2 regions of the Pseudomonas sp. FG6 genome follow, and region 2 is predicted to be linked to the other one. Evidence: predicted binding sites of a transcription regulator. Region 2 holds the regulator's gene; the other holds the start of a gene.
What was found. Region 2 encodes FliA, which starts transcription of late flagellar genes. Its sites were predicted from a motif close to CTAAAGTTTNNNNNNNNNNNGCCGNTAA; they were not measured.
Positions count from the first base shown of each region.

Region 1: ACODSJ_RS10995 (methyl-accepting chemotaxis protein) is a predicted target of FliA. The motif match lies at 3,733-3,760, and genes of this name have one in related genera.

Region 1 is NZ_JBMDJD010000013.1:87,757-95,383, reverse strand. It holds gene ACODSJ_RS11010 (putative bifunctional diguanylate cyclase/phosphodiesterase) at 1-1,141, shown strand, start outside; gene ACODSJ_RS11005 (NorM family multidrug efflux MATE transporter) at 1,210-2,604, opposite strand; gene ACODSJ_RS11000 (LysR substrate-binding domain-containing protein) at 2,763-3,683, shown strand; gene ACODSJ_RS10995 (methyl-accepting chemotaxis protein) at 3,867-5,843, shown strand; gene ACODSJ_RS10990 (aldose 1-epimerase family protein) at 6,149-7,363, shown strand; gene ACODSJ_RS10985 (YifB family Mg chelatase-like AAA ATPase) at 7,370-7,627, opposite strand, start outside.
Region 2 is NZ_JBMDJD010000017.1:83,731-91,357, forward strand. It holds gene flhF (flagellar biosynthesis GTPase FlhF) at 1-670, shown strand, start outside; gene fleN (flagellar synthesis regulator FleN) at 785-1,615, shown strand; gene fliA (RNA polymerase sigma factor FliA) at 1,612-2,355, shown strand; gene ACODSJ_RS13485 (chemotaxis response regulator CheY) at 2,523-2,894, shown strand; gene ACODSJ_RS13490 (protein phosphatase CheZ) at 2,913-3,701, shown strand; gene ACODSJ_RS13495 (chemotaxis protein CheA) at 3,739-6,009, shown strand; gene ACODSJ_RS13500 (protein-glutamate methylesterase/protein-glutamine glutaminase) at 6,058-7,215, shown strand; gene ACODSJ_RS13505 (flagellar motor protein) at 7,215-7,627, shown strand, end outside.

The DNA of each region.
Region 1 (7,627 bases), on a different contig from region 2:
CTTGATCCTGCAAGTGGTGTCACGGCTCAAGGGGGCGCTCGAAGCCGGGGATCAACTGGCGCGATTGGGCAGCGACGAATTCGCCTTGCTGATCGACACCCGCCGCGCGCCGCAGCGGGCCGAGTGGATGGCCGAGCGTATCATCGAGGCCATGGCCGAACCTTATTGGGTGGACGGTGAAAGCCTGCTGATCGGTTGCAGCCTGGGCGTCGCCCATGCACGTGCCCAGGCCGGCGCCGACCCGCTGATGTGGCACGCCCACATCGCCATGCAGCAGGCCAAGAGCACACAAGGCTGTACCTTTCACATCTTCAACGAGCGGATCAACCGCAATGCCCGTAGCCTCGCCGACCTGGAAAGCGAGTTGCGCCGGGCGCTGCGCCGTGACGAACTGGAATTGCATTACCAGCCCCGGCTGAGCCTCGATGGCGCCCGCATCGTCGGCCTCGAAGCCCTGGTGCGCTGGCGTCACGGTGAACGTGGCTTGCTGCCGCCCAGCGAATTCGTACCGCTGGCCGAACAGAGCGGCCTGATCGTGCCGCTGGGCTACTGGGTGATTTCCCGGGCGCTGCGGGACATGCAAGCCTTGCGTGAGCGGGGGCTGGCGCCGCTGCACATGGCGGTCAACCTGTCGTTCCGGCAGTTCCAGGACAGCCAGTTACTGCCGACCCTGAGCCGGCTGATCGCCGAGCGGGGTGTCGAGGCCCAGTGGCTGGAATTCGAACTCACCGAAACCGCCGTCATGCGCCGCAGCGAACTGGTCAAGCAGACCATGGACGCCCTGGGGCGCCTGGGCGTGCGCTTTTCCCTGGATGACTTCGGCACCGGGTTCTCGTCGTTCGTGCACCTCAACAGCCTGCCGATTGCTTTGCTCAAGATCGACAAAAGCTTCGTCGGCGGCATGGAGCTGCGCGAAGAGAACCGCCAGTTGGTGCACGCCATGATCAACCTGGCCCATAACCTCAACCTGGAAGTGGTGGCCGAAGGCGTGGAAACCCACGAACAACTGGATTTGCTGCGCGGCTTCGGCTGCGACCAGGTGCAGGGCTTCTTGATCAGCAAACCGTTGCCGTTGCCGGAGTTGGTTGAGTACCTGACGTTCGAAGGTGATCAGCAATCCATGCGCGAAATCGTGGCCTGACAGAAACCTTGTGGGAAGTGAGCCCTGTGGGAGTTTGCTCCCACAGACTCTTTGCTCCCACAGGGGGATCACTTGGCCTGGACAGCCTCGAAACTCGACTGCCCCGGTTCGCTGCGGATCATCCGCTTCATTTTCCATTCAAACGCCAGCGTCAGGCTCACTGCCGCGCAGGCCAGCCCCAGGGCCAGGCCCCACCAGACGCCGGTCGGCCCCCAGTGGAGGTGAAAAGCCATCCACCACGCGGAGGGCGCGCCAATCAGCCAATAGCAGCCCAGGCCCACCAGGAAGGTGGTCTTGGCATCCTTGAGCCCGCGGATGCAGCCCATGGCGATGGTTTGCGTGCCGTCGAACAGCTCGAACCAGGCCGCCACGGCCAGCAGGCTCACGGCCAGGTTGATCACTTCCCTGAACGCCGGGTCGTTGTGGTCCAGGAACAGACCGACCAAGGCATGCGGCAGCAGCCAGAAGACCATGGCGAACGTCAGCATCGCGGCTGCACCAAAACCGATGCCGACGCGCCCGGCCAGTCGTGCCATCTGCAATTGTCCGGCACCGTAGTGCTGGCCGATGCGCATGGTGATGGCGTAGGACATCCCCGCCGGCACCATGAACGCCACCGAGACAATCTGCAGGGCGATCTGGTGGGCCGCCAACGGTGTGCTGCCCATGGTGCCCATGCACAGCGCGGCGAACGCGAACAAGCCGACTTCCACGGCATAGGTGCCGCCGATCGGCAGGCCCAGGCGCCACAGTTCCTGGAGGTATTGGCGATTGGGCTGCAACAGGCCGGCCAGCAATGGATAAGCCTTGTAGACCGGGTGCCGGTGAATGTGCCAGGCCAGCGCCAGGGCCATGCAGTTGGCGACGATGGCCGTGACCAGGCCGATCCCCATCAAGCCCAGTTTCGGCAGGCCGAACAGACCGGTGATGAGCGCATAGTTGAGCAGGAAGTTGGCCACCGTGCCGCCGAGGCTGATCACCATGACCGGTGTGGCCCGGCCGATGGCGCTGGTAAAACCGCGCAGGGCCATGAAGCTCAGGTAGCCGGGCAGGGCGAACGGCAGCGCCAGCAGGAACTGTCCGGCGGACAGCACGTTGCTCTCGGTCTGGCCGAACATCAGCAGCACCGGCTTGAGGTTCCACAGCAGCAACCCGGCCATCAGCGCCATCAACCAGGCCAGCCACAACCCGGCCTGGGTCAGCCGGGTGGCGCCCTCGGTGTCGCCCGCACCATGACGGATCGCCACCAGGGTACCCACCGCTGCGATGACGCCGATGCAGAAGATCGAGACGAACGAGTAGCTGGCCGCCCCCAGCCCGCCGCCCGCCAGGGCTTCGGGACTCAGACGAGCCATCATCACGGTGTCGGTCAACACCATCAGCATGTGCGCCAACTGCGAAGCGATCAGCGGTCCCGCCAGCCGCAGGATGGCCCAGAGTTCAATACGCACCGGATGCCGCATGATCATCACGCTCCAAGTTCGAACAAGGCAGTAAAGCAACGATTCTCGGCGTCCCTCGCGGTTTGCACAAAAGGATAAAAAAGATCCCTGGCATGATTAAAACTCATGCAAGGGCAGTTTCTGGTAGGGTTTGCCAACAGGTCATAGGAGCTTTGCCCATGTCGCGTCGTCTTCCTCCTCTTTATGCGTTGCGGGCGTTCGAAGCGGCGGCACGGTACAGCTCGTTCACCCGGGCGGCCGAAGAACTGTCGATTACCCAGAGCGCAGTCAGCCGGCACATTCGCACGCTGGAAGAGCACTTCGCTTGTCGGTTGTTCCAGCGCAGCGGGCGTCATTTGCAGTTGACCGAGGCGGCGCGGTTACTGCTGCCGGGTGTGCGCGAAGGCTTCATGGCGCTGGAGCGGGCCTGCCATACCTTGCATGGCGAGGATGGCATCCTGCGCATGAAAGCCCCCTCGACCCTGACCATGCGCTGGTTGCTGGCGCGGCTCAGTCGCTTCCGGCATCTACAGCCGGGCAATGAGGTGCAACTGACCAGCGCCTGGATGGACGTCGACTCGGTGGATTTCAATACCGAGCCTTTCGATTGCGCGGTACTGCTGAGCAACGGGCATTTCCCAGCCGATTGGGAGGCCAGCTTGCTGTTTTCCGAGGAACTGATCCCGGTCGGTGCGCCAAGCCTGTTGAGCGAACCGCCCTGGGACGTTGAGCGGTTGGCCAGCACCGAGCTGTTGCACCCCACGCCGGACCGCCGGGACTGGCGCAAGTGGTTGGAGTGCATGGGGTTGGCCGACCAGGTCTCGCTCAAGGGCGGGCAGGTGTTCGACACGCTGGAGTTGGGCATGATCGCGGCGGCGCGGGGCTATGGCGTGTCCATGGGCGACCTGCTGATGGTGGCTGAAGACGTGGCCCAGGACCGCCTGAGCCTGCCATGGCCGACGGCCGTTGCCAGCGGCGAGCACTATTATCTGGTCTGGCCGAAAACCCGTCCTGGAGGTGAACGTTTGCGTCGTCTGAGCGACTTCCTCCAAAGCGAGGTCAAGGCCATGCAACTGCCTGCCGTGGAGCGTCTTGGCTGAATCGTTGAAGCTTGCGTGATAGCCACTTGATATTATTCCTTCCAGAATGCTCAAGTATTCGACTTTGCCGCCGAATCGGTGAGATGGAACCCTCGTTCAGAAAGGGCTTATCACACCTCACCGAATACAATGCCGAGCGTGCGACGTGATCAGAATGATCCGGTCTCTCGGCCAGGAGCCGTCATGTCTCAACCCCGTGCCCGGATCGCCTCACAGCTAGGCCTTGCCCTCGCCGTGATTCTGGCGGTCGTCATCACCGGCAGTACCGTCTTCGCCTTGCGCTCGCTGGACGCTGCCAACCTTGCCACCCGTGAAGAACATCTGGCCAGCGAAGCGCGCCTGATGGCCGATCAGCTCAATACCTTCCACGGCACCCTGCGTGAAAGCACCCAGCGCTTGAGCGGCCTGTTTGAGAAACGCTTCAGCGCAGGCTTGCAAGTGCATGCCGATCAACCGATCGCGGTGGCGGGCGTGCAGGCCCCGAGCCTGACCCTGGGCAGCGAAGTGCTGAACAACAACTTCGACGAAGTGGACGAGTTCAGGCAAATGACGGCGGGTGTGGCGACGGTGTTCGTGCGCAGCGGCGATGACTTCATCCGCGTCAGCACGTCCTTGACCAAGCAGGACGGTACGCGAGCCATCGGCACCTTGCTCGATCGGGCTGGGCCTGCTTATGCGCCGGTGATGTCCGGCCAGAGCTACATCGGTCGCGCCTTGCTCTTTGGGCGTTACTACATGTCGCAGTACACGCCGGTACGCGACAGCGGCGGTAAGGTCATTGCCGTGTTGTACGTAGGATTCGATTACACCGATGCGCAGAATGCGCAGTTCGAGAACCTCAAGCGCTTCCGCATTGGCCAGACTGGTTCGCTGGCCTTGCTGGATGAGCAGAACAAATGGCTGGTGCCGCCGGCGGGTGTCCAGGCCCTGGACCAAGCGAGCAAGACCATCGTCGACTTGGCCAGGAAGCCAGGCAAGGGTGCGTTCTGGAGCGACACCGCCGAAGACTTCTACAGCGTTGCCGTGCCGTTCGAAGGCGGGCCGTGGGCGGTGGTGGCGAGCATGCCGAGGGCCGAGATCAGCGCGGTGACCTGGAGCGTGGGCACTCAATTGGCTATCGGCAGTCTGTTGGCGATGCTGCTGGCGGTGGGGGCCGCGATGTGGCTGTTGCGCAGCAAACTGGCACCGCTGGGAGACCTGGTGCGCCAGGCCGAAGCGCTGGGTGCCGGCGACTTGAGCGTGCGCCTGGATGTGTCGAGTCATGACGAGATCGGCCAACTGGCCCGGGCTTTCAACCAGATGAGCCAGGCCCTGTCGACCATGGTCGAGCACATCCGCAAGGCGTCCCAGGAAGTCAGCAGCCGTGCCCAGGCCCTGTCCGGGTTGTCCAGCGGCGCCTATGAAGGCATGGAGCAGCAGTCCGGCGAAATCACCAGCATGGCCGGCGCGGTGGAAGAGTTCAGTGCCACCTCGTTGGACATTGCCGACAACATGGGCAACACCCAGCGCCTGGCCCAGGAAAACGCCCAGCAAACCCAGATCGGTCGTACCTCGATGGGTGAAGCTTCGGCATCTCTGGAGCAGATTGCCGGCTCGCTGAACAGCACCGCCAAGGTCATCAACACCTTGGGCCAACGTTCCCAGGAAATCGGTGGCATTGTCGGCGTCATCACCTCCATCGCCGAGCAAACCAACCTGCTGGCCCTGAACGCGGCCATCGAAGCCGCCCGCGCGGGCGAGCAGGGCCGTGGGTTTGCCGTGGTCGCCGATGAAGTTCGTAGCCTGGCATCGCGTACCCGTCAGGCCACTGATGAAATTTCCGGCATGATCAACAGCATCCAGCAGGAAACCGGCAATGCCATCAGCACCATGGAACAGGGCAACCTGTTGATGCAGGAAGGCCTGTCGCGCAACGCCAACGTGGCCTCGGCCCTGGCGCGTATCGACGAACAAAGCCGCTCGGCCGGGCATCAATTCGCGGCGATCACCACCGCCACCCAGGAACAAAGCAGCACCGCGACATTGCTCAGCAGCAACCTGCAAAGCATTGCCATGGCCAACAGCGAACAACGCGAAGTGGTCTCGAACCTGGCGATCACCGCCAAGGAACTGGAAAAACTCGCCCAGGACCTGCGCCAAGAGGTTGACCGGTTCCGCTGAGGCGTCTTGCATCGCTGCCGCCTGCTCGCTTCCCAGTCTCCTGTGGGGGCGAGCTTGCTCTCGCTCGGCCGGTCCGACGCCTTGGGCGCAGCCGTCGCGAAACCAGGCAGTGCGGTTTACCTGAAACAATGCAGGGGCCTGCTTCGCAGGCCAGCGGGAGCAAGCTCCCTCGCCACAGGGGACTGTGCTCTCAAAAAAATCCCGACCGCGTGTTCATTCCTTTTTAGGAATTTGCAGTTTTTAGGCTTGCTGAAACGTTTCTTCAAGTCTATAAAACCCGCACAACTCCAAGAAAGGTCGCCTCCATGACTCCTCTCAAACTCCTCGTTACCCTTGGCGCCCTGGGCGCTGCCTCCCATGCCTTGGCGTGGGACTACGTTCTGCTCGACACCGATAAAGCCGCGCAACCCTGGCAAATCACCAGCCAGCAACTCGGCGTGAAAACCGACAAGCCCTTTTCCGTGACGATGCGCACGCTGCATGGTGGGCGACAGGAGGGCGTCAGCATCGTCGACATCGACAACGGCACCCTGAAGCTTTCCGTCGTGCCCACCCGTGGGATGAACGTATTGCAGGCGTCGGTCGGGAACGTGCGCATGGGCTGGGATTCTCCGGTCAAGGAAGTGGTCAATCCGGCGTTCATCGAGCTCAACGGTCGTGGTGGCCTGGGCTGGCTTGAAGGGTTCAACGAACTGGTGACCCGCTGCGGTTACGAATGGGTTGGTCATCCCGGCATGGACAACGGCGAGCTGCTGACCTTGCATGGTCGCGCGGCCAACATCCCGGCCAACAAGGTCACCCTGCACATCGATGAAAAGCCGCCGTACGCCATTACCCTGCGGGGCGAACTGAAGGAGCAGGCCTTCAAGAAGGTCGACTTCTCGGTACAGACCGAGCTGGTCACCGAGCCCGGCAGCGTGACCTTCGCGCTCAACGATACGCTGACCAACAACGGCGACTATCCGAAGGAATACCAGGCGCTCTACCACAGCAACTTCAGCACGCCATTCCTGGAGCAAGGCGCTCGCTTCGCCGCGCCGGTCAAGCAGGTCTCGCCGTTCAACGACAAGGCCAAGGGTGATCTGCACGATTGGCAGACCTACCGGGCCCCCACCAAGGATTACGACGAGACCGTCTATAACGTCGTGCCGTACGCCGATGCCAAGGGCGACACACTGACGGTGCTGCACAACAAGGCTGGTAGCCTCGGTGTGTCGGTGGGCTTCAACACTCGCACGCTGCCTGTGTTCTCCCTGTGGAAAAACACCGACACCCAAGGCCAGGGCTACGTGACCGGGCTGGAACCGGGCACCAGTTTTTCCTACAACCGTCACTACCAACGGCCGCTGGGCCTGGTGCCGACCATCGCGCCGAAAGAGCACAAGCAGTTCTTGATCCACTACAGCCTGCTGGCGGACAAGGGCGCTGTGGATAACGCACTCAAGCGCATCGATGCCATCCAGAACGGGCAAAAAACCGAGGTGCGTGAAACACCGTTGGTGGACCTGACCAAGCCTTGAGGCGCCTCACGGTGTAGCAGGCCGATACTGCAAGGCTTCGGCCAGGTGTTCGCGCCGGATCGGCCCCGCTTGCTCAAGGTCCGCAAGCGTCCTGGCGACCTTGAGCAAGCGATGGGCGGCGCGCAGCGACAGGGTCAATCGTTCGCAGGCAGTTTCCAGCCAGGCTTCGTCGGTTGTGGATAACTTGCAGTGTTGACGCAACCCCGGCAGATCGAGGAAGGCGTTGGCACATCGCTGGCGTTTGTGCTGGCGTTCCCGTGCCTC
Region 2 (7,627 bases):
AGAGGGCGGAGTGATTGCCATGGTCGGCCCTGCCGGCATGGGCAAGACCACCACCCTGGCCAAGCTCGCCGCCCGTTATGTACTCAAGTACGGTGCCCAGAGCATTGCCCTGGTGAGCATGGACAGCTTCCGCATCGGTGCCCAGGAGCAACTCAAGACGCTGGGCCGCATCCTCAATGTGTCGGTGACCCATGTGGATCCGGGCCAATCCCTGGCCCAGGCGCTGGAGCCGTTGCTGCGCAAACGTGTTGTGCTGATCGATACCGCCGGCCTGCAAGCCAGCGATCCAGCCCTGCGCATGCAGCTCGAAAGCCTGGCCGGCCGCGGTATCAAGTCAAAAAATTATCTCGTGTTGGCAACCACCAGCCAGAAACAGGTTCTAACCGCCGCCTACCACAGCTACAAACGCTGCGGGCTAGCCGGCTGCATCCTGACTAAGCTGGACGAAACGGCAAGCCTGGGCGAGGTGTTGAGCCTGGCCATCGGTCATGAACTGCCGGTGGCTTACCTGACCGACGGGCCGCGGATCCCGGATGATTTGCATCTGCCGCGCCGTCATCAACTGGTCAGTCGTGCCGTGAGTGTGCAAATGCAGGAAGAACCCAGCGAAGAAGCCATGGCTGACATGTTCGCTGATATTTACCACAGTCCAACCAAACAGGTCGGCTGAGGTAATATGAATATTTTTTGTACCTACATCGATGGTCTGCCATGCATTGTTCCGTGTGTGAACGCGCAGCCAGTAATGTGGCCTCCGTCTAAGAAGACAAGGTAAAGAACGAACATGGGCAGCATGCATCCCGTACAGGTGATCGCGGTGACCGGCGGCAAAGGTGGCGTCGGCAAGACTAACGTGTCAGTGAACTTGTCCCTGGCTCTGGCAGAGCTTGGCCGACGGGTCATGCTACTGGACGCCGACCTGGGCCTGGCGAACGTCGACGTGCTATTGGGGCTGACCCCCAAACGCACGTTGGCGGACGTGATCGAGGGCCGCTGTGAACTGCGCGACGTGCTGCTGCAGGGGCCTGGCGGGATTCGCATCGTGCCGGCCGCCTCTGGCACCCAGAGCATGGTTCATCTGTCTCCGGCTCAGCACGCAGGCCTGATCCAGGCCTTCAGCGACATTGGCGACAATCTCGATGTGCTGGTGATCGACACCGCTGCCGGCATCGGCGATTCGGTGGTCAGCTTCGTCCGCGCGGCCCAGGAAGTACTGCTGGTGGTCTGCGACGAGCCTACCTCGATCACCGATGCCTACGCCCTGATCAAGCTGTTGAATCGCGACTACGGCATGAACCGCTTCCGAGTCCTGGCCAACATGGCGCAGAGCCCGCAGGAAGGGCGCAACCTGTTTGCCAAGCTGACGAAGGTCACGGACCGTTTCCTGGACGTCGCCCTGCAATACGTCGGCGCAGTGCCTTACGACGAAAGCGTGCGCAAGGCCGTCCAGAAGCAACGTGCCGTCTATGAAGCTTTCCCACGTTCCAAATGTGCACTGGCGTTCAAGGCGATCGCCCAGAAGGTCGATACCTGGCCGCTGCCGGCCAACCCGCGCGGGCATCTGGAATTTTTCGTCGAGCGTCTCGTGCAACAAACAGCAGGGCCCGTGTTATGACAGCCAGCAGTTACAACCATCTCTACAAGAAATCGGCACGGGACGCCCAATACGAGTTGATCGAGCGTTACGCACCACTGGTCAAGCGAATCGCCTATCACTTGCTGGCCCGGTTGCCGGCCAGCGTGCAGGTCGAGGACCTGATCCAGGCGGGCATGATTGGCCTGCTCGAGGTTTCGAGCAAATACGACGCGAGCAAAGGGGCCAGTTTCGAGACCTATGCCGGTATCCGCATTCGTGGCGCGATGCTCGACGAGGTCCGCAAGGGTGACTGGGCGCCGCGTTCGGTGCACCGCAATACCCGCATGGTCAGCGACGCGATCCGTGCAATTGAAGCGAAAACCGGGCGCGACGCTAAAGATCATGAGGTTGCGGCCGAACTCCAATTGAGTCTCGATGATTATTACGGGATTTTGAACGATACCTTGGGCAGTCGCCTGTTCAGTTTCGACGACCTGTTGCAGGACGGCGAACACGAAGGGCTGCACGAGGATGGCGCGAGTGCTCACATGGAGCCGGCGCGTGACCTGGAAGACGAACGCTTCCAGAGTGCGCTGGCGGATGCGATTGCCAATTTGCCGGAGCGTGAGCGACTGGTCTTGGCGCTGTACTACGACGAAGAGCTGAACCTCAAGGAAATCGGTGAGGTCCTGGGGGTCAGCGAATCGCGGGTCAGCCAGTTACACAGCCAGTGCGCGGCCCGCTTGCGGGGGCGTTTGGGGGAGTGGCGAGCGCGTTGATGGCAGTGTTGGGGCGCTGCGAACGAGGTTGGCCTGGCGTGCGCTGTACCAGTCCTTGTCTGTCGTGTTCCATACCGTTGTCGAGCGTTGTGCCGGATTGATTGAAATGGCGCGCCCAGGTTGCTGGACGCGTTTAAGACTGTTTGGAGGTCGAATTGGACAAGAACATGAAAATCCTCATCGTTGATGATTTCTCAACGATGCGGCGGATCATAAAAAACCTGTTGCGTGACCTTGGGTTCACCAACACGGCCGAAGCAGATGACGGGATCACTGCGCTCCCGATGTTGCACAGCGGCAATTTCGATTTCCTGGTCACCGACTGGAACATGCCTGGCATGACCGGTATCGACTTGCTGCGCCAGGTACGTGCCGACGACAAACTCAAGCACCTTCCGGTGCTGATGGTCACTGCCGAAGCCAAGCGCGAGCAGATCATCGAAGCGGCCCAGGCCGGTGTGAACGGCTATGTGGTCAAACCCTTCACGGCCCAGGCGTTGAAAGAGAAGATCGAAAAAATCTTCGAACGCATCGGTTAACGGCGCCACGGGGGAGCTATGGAGCATAACGAATCTTCAATGGGCGATTTCGAATTGACCCTGAAAAAACATGCCCGCGAACTCGTCGACAGCCTTGAAAAAGGCCGTTTCGGCGATGCTGTTCAAATGATCCATGAGCTCAACCAGACCCGTGACCGCGGTCTGTATCTGGAAGTCGGCAAGCTGACGCGTGAACTGCACAGCGCGATTGTCAATTTCCAGATCGACCCGCACATGCCGCAGGCCGAGGAAGTCTCGCAGATCACTGACGCCACCGAGCGTCTGGGTTACGTGGTCAGACTGACCGAAGCTGCGGCCAACCGCACCATGGACCTGGTGGAAAGCGCAACGCCGCTGGTCAACGGCCTGGGTGAAGAAGCCCAGGCCTTGAGCGCCGACTGGGGACGTTTCATGCGTCGTGAAGTCGGTGCTGAAGAATTCCGGGAGCTGGCCCGTCGGGTCGACGGTTTCCTGGCGCGCAGCAGCGCCGATAACCGCGCCGTGGCCGGCAACCTCAACGACATTCTGCTGGCCCAGGACTACCAAGACCTGACCGGTCAGGTGATCAAGCGCGTGACCCAGCTGGTCACCGAAGTCGAAAGCAATTTGCTCAAGCTCGTGCTCATGGCCAGTCAGGTGGACCGCTTTGCGGGCATCGAACATGACCGTGCGGCAATACTCGCTGAAAAAGATCCACAAAAACATCTCTCTCAGGGTGAAGGTCCGCAGATTCATGCCGATAAAAGAGAAGACGTTGTGTCAGGTCAGGACGATGTGGACGATCTGTTGTCCAGCCTTGGGTTCTGAGTTTTAGAGTATTAGCCCTGTTTAGGAGCATCCATTAATGAGCTTCGGCGCCGATGAAGAGATCCTTCAGGATTTCCTGGTTGAGGCCGGCGAGATTCTAGAGCAACTGTCCGAGCAACTGGTCGAGCTGGAAAGCCGGCCTGATGATGCGGACTTGCTCAATGCAATTTTTCGCGGTTTCCACACTGTAAAAGGAGGCGCCGGCTTCCTCCAGCTCAACGAGCTGGTGGAGTGCTGTCACATTGCCGAAAACGTGTTCGACATCCTGCGCAAGGGTGAGCGTCGCGTTGATGCGGAATTGATGGACGTGGTGCTTGAGGCGCTGGATGCGGTCAACGGCATGTTCAGCGAAGTGCGCGAGCGCTCGCCCATTACCGCTGCCACCCCTGAGCTGCTCGCCGCGCTGTCGCGCCTGGCCGAGCCGCAGTCGGCCGATGAGGCCGCACCGATCGTGGAGGCTGTCGAAGAGCCCGCGGTCGAGGAACCGGTCGCCGAAGCTTCTGGCGACGTCACCGATAACGAATTCGAACAACTGCTGGACTCACTGAGCGCGGTCAAGGCCGAGGCCCAGGCTCAGGCGGCACCTGCCGCTCCGGCTGCCTCGACGGGCGATGCTGCCAGCGACGAGATCACCGATGCCGAGTTCGAGTCGTTGCTCGACCAGCTCCACGGCAAAGGCCAGTTCGCTGCCGATGCGCTCGCTCCGGCGGCTGCACCTGTCGCAGCGAAGGTCGAGGGCGACAGCTCCGACATTACCGATGACGAATTCGAAGCCTTGCTCGATCAGTTGCATGGCAAGGGTAACTTTGCCGTCGAGGCCCTGGATTCGGCCATCGCTTCGGCACCGACCCCGGCCAAGCCTGCTGCCGCTGCGGCGGGCAGTGACCTGATCACGGACCATGAGTTCGAGTCGCTGCTGGACGATCTGCATGGCAAGGGCAAGTTCAGCGAAGTCGGTACAGCCACGGCTGCGCCTGCCGCTGCTGCGACCGCAGCCGCTGCGCCGGCGGCCAAGGCTGTGCCAAAACCTGCTGCCAAGGCACCTGAGCCAAAGGCCGAGTCCGCCAAGCCAGCCGCTGCGGCTGCGGCGCCTGCCCGTGCTCCGGCCGCTGCGCCGGCGGAAAAACCGACCAGCGAAGCCGAGACGACCGTTCGGGTCGACACCGCACGCCTGGACGAGATCATGAACATGGTCGGCGAACTGGTGCTGGTGCGTAACCGTCTGGTGCGCCTGGGCCTTAACAGCCAGGACGAGGCCATGTCCAAGGCCGTGTCGAACCTCGACGTGGTCACGGCCGACCTGCAGACCGCGGTGATGAAGACCCGGATGCAGCCGATCAAGAAAGTCTTCGGGCGCTTCCCGCGCCTGGTTCGAGACCTGGCTCGCCAGCTCAAGAAAGAAATCAACCTGGAACTGGTGGGTGAAGAGACCGACCTCGACAAGAACCTCGTCGAGGCCCTGGCCGACCCGCTGGTCCACTTGGTGCGCAACGCAGTCGACCACGGCATCGAGTCGCCGGAGGAGCGCGAAGCCTCGGGCAAGTCCCGCAGCGGCAAGGTCGTGCTGGCTGCCGAGCAGGAGGGCGACCACATCCTGTTGTCGATCTCCGACGACGGCAAGGGCATGGACCCGGACGTGTTGCGTGCCATCGCGGTGAAACGCGGTGTGATGGACAAGGACGCCGCCGATCGCCTGAGCGACACCGAGTGCTACAACCTGATCTTCGCCCCGGGCTTCTCCACCAAGACCGAGATTTCCGACGTGTCGGGCCGTGGCGTGGGCATGGACGTGGTGAAAACCAAGATCTCCCAGCTCAATGGCTCGATCAATATCCATTCGGTCAAGGGCTCCGGTTCGAAGATCCTGATCAAGGTTCCGTTGACCCTGGCAATCATGCCGACCCTGATGGTGATGCTGGGCAACCAGGCGTTCGCCTTCCCGTTGGTCAACGTCAACGAAATCTTCCACCTCGACCTGTCGCGCACCAACGTGGTGGACGGCCAGGAAGTGGTGATTGTGCGGGACAAGGCGCTGCCGCTGTTCTACCTCAAGCGCTGGCTGGTCAGCTCTGCGGTCCATGAGGAGCAGGGTGAAGGCCACGTGGTGATCCTTTCGGTGGGCACCCAGCGGATCGGCTTCGTCGTCGACCAGTTGGTGGGCCAGGAAGAAGTGGTCATCAAGCCGTTGGGCAAGATGCTCCAGGGCACACCGGGCATGTCCGGCGCCACCATCACCGGTGACGGCCGCATCGCCTTGATCCTCGATGTGCCCAGCATGCTCAAGCGCTACGCCGCACGGCGTATTTGATTCTGGAGGGGCGTGGCCCAGGGCCGCGCCTCGCCTAACGGAGTGTTTATGGTAGTTAAAGTCCTCGTGGTGGACGATTCGGGGTTCTTCCGCCGCCGCGTCTCGGAAATTCTTTCAGCGGACACGAGCATTCAGGTGGTCGGTACGGCGACCAACGGCAAGGAAGCAATCGATCAGGCACTGAGTCTCAAGCCAGACGTGATCACCATGGACTACGAGATGCCGATGATGGATGGCATCACGGCCGTGCGGCATATCATGCAGCGCTGTCCAACCCCGGTATTGATGTTCTCGTCCCTGACCCACGAAGGCGCGCGGGTGACCCTCGATGCGCTGGACGCCGGGGCAGTGGATTTCCTGCCGAAGAATTTCGAAGACATTTCGCGCAACCCCGACAAAGTCCGGCAGTTGCTTTGCGAAAAGGTCCACAGCATTTCCCGCAGTAACCGGCGTTTCGGCACCTTCAGCGCGCCGGCACCGACACCTGCGGCTGCTCCGAGCCCCGCGCCAGCGCCTGCGGCGCCGTCGAGCAGCTTCAATCCAGCACCGGCGCGCAGTGCACCGACGCCTGCGCCTGCCCGTCCGGCCGCTGCGGCACCTGCCCCGACGCCCTCTGCTTCGTCGTCCCCGGCACCCAAGCGCAAACCCTACAAGTTGGTGGCTATCGGTACTTCCACGGGTGGCCCCGTGGCATTGCAGCGGGTCCTGACCCAACTGCCGGCCAACTTCCCGGCACCCATCGTGCTGATCCAGCACATGCCGGCCGCCTTCACCAAGGCGTTTGCCGAGCGCCTGGACAAGCTGTGCCGCATCAGCGTCAAGGAAGCCGAGGATGGCGACATTCTGCGTCCTGGCCTGGCGCTGCTGGCGCCAGGGGGCAAGCAGATGATGGTCGATGGCCGTGGCGCGGTGAAAATCCTGCCGGGCGATGAACGTTTGAACTACAAGCCTTGCGTGGACATTACCTTCGGTTCCGCCGCCAAGTCCTACGGTGACAAGGTCCTGGCGGTGGTGCTCACCGGCATGGGCGCCGACGGTCGCGAAGGCGCGCGCCTGCTCAAGCAGGGGGGCAGCTCGATCTGGGCGCAGGACGAAGCCAGTTGTGTGATCTATGGCATGCCGATGGCCATCGTCAAGGCGGACCTCGCCGATGCGGTGTACAGCCTGGATGACATCGGTAGACACCTCGTCGAGGCGTGCCAGTAATGGATGTGCTCAGCCTGATCGGCATCATCATGGCGTTCGTCGCCATCATTGGTGGCAATTACCTGGAGGGCGGTCACCTCGGGGCCTTGGCCAATGGCCCGGCGGCATTGATCGTGCTCGGCGGCACCATTGGCGCTGCGCTGTTGCAGTCGCCCATGAGTGCCTTCAAGCGTGCCATGCAAGTGCTGGCCTGGATCCTGTTCCCGCCGCGGGTCGACCTCGCCGGCGGCATCGATCGCGTGGTGAACTGGAGCCTGACCGCACGCAAGGAAGGCTTGTTGGGCCTGGAAGGGGTGGCTGACGCCGAACCTGACAATTACTCGCGCAAGGGCCTGCAATTGCTGGTCGACGGCGCTGAGCCAGAGGCCATCCGCAGCATTCTCGAGGTGGATTTCTACACCCAGGAAAGCCG